DNA from 2 places in the Burkholderia sp. EMB26 genome. Region 2 is predicted to be linked to the other one. Evidence: riboswitches for the same ligand, from Rfam matches in the RefSeq annotation. Region 2 holds a riboswitch; the other holds the start of a gene.

Region 1 (2,458 bases), 900 kb from region 2:
CGCGTCGGCCACCGTCGCGCCGTCGGGCAACGTCAGGGTCTGTTGATTGATCTGGATATCCATGAGGCTGGGTCGAATTCGGTCGGCGGCGCGCGTCAGGCCGGCTGGTGCGCGTCGTTGCGGTGATGGAGAAGCGTCGGCCAGCGCGCGGTGGCGCGCCATGCGGCAAATGCGTCGGGATCGCCGAGCGTGCCGCCGAGCGCGGCCTGCGCGCACGCGACGGCCGCCTGCGCGACTTCCGGCGCGATCATGAAGCCGTGCCGGTACAGGCCGTTGACGGCGAGCGTCGACGCGCCGTCCCAGATCACCGCCGGACGATGATCGGGCAGCGTCGGCCGGCACTGCGCGTTGAGTTCGAGGATGCGCGCCTCGCCGAACGCCGGATGCACGGAGAACGCCGCGCTCAGCAGTTCGAGCGCGGAACGCACGCTCACGGGCGACATGTCCTCGCCCTCCACCTCGGTCGCGCCGATCACATAGAGATCGTCCTGCTTCGGTGCGATGTACAGCGGGTAGCGCGGATGCAGCAGCCGCACGGGCCGCGTGAGCCCGATGCCGGGCGCGCGCACGCGCGCGACTTCGCCGCGGATGCCGCGCAACGCAGGCAGCGCGGGTTTCGCGCCGAGCCCGCGACAATCGATCGTGACATGCGCGGCGGGCAGGTTCGCGTCGTCGACCGCCGCGTGCCAGTGCAGCGCGACGCCGCGTTCGGCGAGGCCCGCGGCGAGCGCGCGCAGCGCCTGGCGGTTGTCGAGCTGGCCTTCGCGCGGCAGCATCAGCCCGCGCGCGAAGCGGCCCGCGAGCGCGGGTTCGGCCGCGTCGACCTGCGCACCGGCCAGCGTCACGAAACCGCCGTCGAACAACTCGGCCGGCGCGTTCGCGCGCACGCGCCGCTCGAACAGCGGCGCCTCCGCGCGGTCCGCGTGATGCCAGACGACGAGCGTGCCGCGATGCTGGAAGAAGACGGGTTCGGGCAGTTCCGCGAGCCACTGCGGCCAGCGCGCGAGCGACGCGGCGCCGAGCTCGGTGATCAGCAGCTCCGCGCTCGCCGCTTCCGCGAGCGGCGCGAGCATCGCGGCCGCGATCCACGCGGCCGACTGCTCGCCGTCCGGCCCGCCGCGCTCGTAGAGCGCGACGCGATGCCCGTCACCCGCGAGCCGCCACGCGATCAGGCGGCCGGCGAGGCCGCCGCCGAGTACCGCGAAATCGGGTCGTGCATCCCGGACGTTCATCGCGCGCCCTCCGCGCGGTCACGCGCGACGAGCGTCGACGTGCACGCGCCACCGCATGCGAACGCACGCGACATCGGGCCGGGAGCCATGCAAAAGACTGAAGATTGTGCGGTCATCATTCCTTCCGTAACGCGCAATGCGCGTACCCAAAAGGACGAAACCGGCAGCAAAGGCCGGCCGGGCGGGACTCGGGCGCTGACCATGTGGGATGGCGGCCAGCGCGGCCCGGCGGGATCAGAAACTTCCCTCGCCGGTATTACCCGGATCGGGTGCGAAGGGTCTTTCTCAGCCTCGCCGCGCTGCCCGGAACATCTGCCGGCCGCGCCACGAAGCACCCCTGTTTCGTCGTCGGCCATTAGACCATAAAAGCGGAAAGCGCCGCAAACTGTCCCCCTTGCGGCAAATTCGCCGGCGCGCCGCGCCGCTCTGGCACAATGCCCGCAGGCCGGCCGCGCGAGCGGCCGGTTGCCGCGTCACCGCCGGTTTTTAAGTGCCGTTTAAGACGCACGGGCGACCATCCGGACGCCCGCCGTCCGTCGGCGCCGCGCCCCGGCATGCCGTATCGCGGCGCGCGCCCGGTTTCGCCCGGCCCGCGCGCCGGCTCATCATCAGGAAGCACATGACCCAATCGATCGATCCCGTCCGCTCCGCCTCCGACGCGCCGCAGGACGAGCGCCCGGTATCCGCATGGAGCCTCATCAAGCCCTACTGGGTATCGTCCGAATGGAAAATCGCGTGGGGGTTGCTGGTCACGATCATCGCGATCAACCTCTGCGTGGTCTGGATCAACGTCAAGCTGAACAAGTGGAACGCGCAGTTCTACAACGCGCTGCAGTCGAAGGACGTCCACGACTTCCCGAACCTGCTGATGCAGTTCTCCGCGCTCGCGTTCGGCTTCATCATCCTCGCCGTCTACGGCCGCTACCTGCGCCAGATGCTCGGCTTCCGCTGGCGCCAGTGGCTCACCGACCGCTTTCTCGGCCAGTGGCTCGGCGATCGCGCGTTCTACCGGATCGAGCGTGACCGCCTCGCCGACAACCCCGACCAGCGGATCACCGACGACCTCCAGTCGTTCGCGACCACGACGCTCGCGCTGTCGCTCGACCTGCTGTCGACGGTCGTCACGCTCGTGTCGTTCATCACGATCCTGTGGTCGCTCGCCGGCGCGCTGACGTTCACGCTCGGCGCGACGCCGATCGCGATTCCCGGCTACATGGTGTGGGCGG
Region 2 (2,458 bases):
CACATCGCCGCGAAATGCCATTGCAGCGCACCGCCGAGCCAGCCGCCCAGCGTGATGCCGTGCGCGAACGTGAACGACGGATAGATCGGCGACGCGTCGTAGATGCGCCAGCCGGACAACGCCATCAGGACCGCCGCGAGCGCGTTGAGCCAATGGCTCGCGCGCACCCAGCGTGGATGGATCGTCGGCGCGGGCGGCGGCGCGCCCGCGCGATCCGTGACAGGAACCGTTTGCATGATGAAGACTCCCGGGATGATGCAGCGGGACGCGACGCGCGCCGGTAACCGGGCGGCCGCGCCCCGCCCGCATTCGTCAGTTCGACGGGCTCATCGCGTCCTTCTTCATCGCGTCGCCCTTCTTCATCGCGTCGTGGCCCATCGCATCCTTCTTCATCGCATGCTTCTTCATGCCGTCCTTCTTCATCGCGCCGTCCTTCGCCATCGCGTCGTGGCCCATCGCGTCCTTCGACATCGACATGCCGTCCTTCGACATCGCATCGTTCTGCGCGTAGGCCCCCGTGGCAATCGTGGCGAGTGCGGCGACACAGGCGGCGACGAATACGTTTTTCATGACATCTCTCCGATACATGGGTTTAGGAGTCGAATAGACGGAGCACGCGGCCGGAAATGACAGCGCTTGCGAAAATTTTTTCGAAGCCGGGAATAAGGGAAGGAAATGCTGCACTGCGCGCCGCTTGTGTCCGGGCCGCGTGGCGGGTCGACGGCAACGCTTGCTGCGGCGCACCGTGCGCACGGCGGCGGCCACGAGCGGGCCATCGCCCGGCGGCATCCGCGCCGCACCCGGTTGAAACCGCCGCCAAGCCGGTGTATCGTGTGCCCTTGCTAACGCGGGGGTCCTGCAATGCGTTCGGTCAAACAACCGGCATTGCGGGTGAGAAATACCCTTTGAACCTGATCTGGATAATGCCAGCGCAGGGAAGCGTACGGATTTCGCCGCCATCCCTCTGACGAAACCCGCCGCCTCACGAATCTCGTCTCCTGCTTAGCTAGCGCCCCACATCAGGAGATTGCATGAACGCCAATCCGAAGTTTCTGTCCGCCGACGCCCACGTCGATGCCGCTGCTGTCGCGCCGCTGCCCAATTCGCGCAAGGTGTATGTGACCGGTTCGCAACCCGACATCCGCGTGCCGATGCGCGAAATCACGCAGGCCGACACGCCGACCGGCTTCGGCGGCGAGAAGAATCCGCCGATCTACGTGTACGACACGTCGGGCCCGTACACCGATCCGGACGCGAAGATCGACATCCGCGCGGGCCTGCCGGCGCTGCGCCAGCGCTGGATCGAAGCGCGCGGCGACACCGAAGTGCTCCCCGGCCTGTCGAGCCAGTACGGCCTCGAGCGCGCGGCCGATCCGGCCACGGCCGAGCTGCGTTTCCCGGGCCTGCACCGCAACCCGCGCCGCGCGCAGGCCGGCAAGAACGTCACGCAGATGCACTATGCGCGCCAGGGCATCATCACGCCGGAAATGGAATACATCGCGATCCGCGAGAACCAGCGCCGCGCCGAGTACATCGAGAGCCTGAAGTCGAGCGGCCCGAACGGCGCGAAGCTCGCCGCGATGATGGGCCGCCAGCACCCGGGCCAGGCATTCGGCGCCGCGGCCTTCGGCGCGAACGCGCTGGCCGAGATCACGCCGGAATTCGTGCGCGACGAAGTCGCGCGCGGCCGCGCGATCATCCCGGCGAACATCAACCATCCGGAATCCGAGCCGATGATCATCGGCCGCAACTTCCTCGTGAAGATCAACGCGAACATCGGCAACTCGGCCGTCACGTCGTCGATCGGCGAGGAAGTCGACAAGATGACGTGGGCGATCCGCTGGGGCGGCGACACGGTGATGGACCTGTCGACCGGCAAGCACATCCATGAAACGCGCGAGTGGATCATCCGCAACAGCCCGGTGCCGATCGGCACGGTGCCGATCTACCAGGCGCTCGAAAAGGTCAACGGCAAGGCCGAAGATCTCACCTGGGAAATCTTCCGCGACACGCTGATCGAACAGGCCGAGCAAGGCGTCGACTACTTCACGATCCATGCGGGCGTGCGCCTGCAGTACGTGCCGCTCACCGCGAACCGGATGACGGGCATCGTGTCGCGCGGCGGCTCGATCATGGCGAAGTGGTGTCTCGCGCATCACAAGGAAAGCTTCCTGTACGAACACTTCGAAGAGATCTGCGAGATCATGAAGGCGTACGACGTGAGCTTCTCGCTCGGCGACGGCCTGCGTCCCGGCTCGATCTACGACGCGAACGACGAAGCGCAGCTCGGCGAACTGAAGACGCTCGGCGAACTCACGCAGATCGCGTGGAAGCACGACGTGCAGGTGATGATCGAAGGCCCCGGCCATGTGCCGATGCAGTTGATCAAGGAGAACATGGATCTCCAGCTCGACTGGTGCAAGGAAGCGCCGTTCTACACGCTCGGGCCGCTGACCAC

The links. Region 2 has a riboswitch for thiamine pyrophosphate ahead of thiC (phosphomethylpyrimidine synthase ThiC). Riboswitches for the same ligand answer to the same signal wherever they lie in the genome.
Region 1: another riboswitch for thiamine pyrophosphate. It lies ahead of KU887_RS01970 (FAD-dependent oxidoreductase); the one in region 2 lies ahead of thiC (phosphomethylpyrimidine synthase ThiC).

Annotation. Positions count from the first base shown of each region.
Region 1 is NZ_CP078070.1:409,669-412,126, reverse strand. Features, by position in the region: gene thiS (sulfur carrier protein ThiS) at 1-63, opposite strand, end outside; gene KU887_RS01970 (FAD-dependent oxidoreductase) at 96-1,232, opposite strand; TPP riboswitch at 1,458-1,581, opposite strand; gene KU887_RS01965 (ABC transporter ATP-binding protein/permease) at 1,852-2,458, shown strand, end outside.
Region 2 is NZ_CP078070.1:1,308,208-1,310,665, reverse strand. Features, by position in the region: gene KU887_RS06190 (cytochrome b/b6 domain-containing protein) at 1-236, opposite strand, end outside; gene KU887_RS06185 (pentapeptide MXKDX repeat protein) at 313-570, opposite strand; TPP riboswitch at 840-956, shown strand; gene thiC (phosphomethylpyrimidine synthase ThiC) at 1,032-2,458, shown strand, end outside.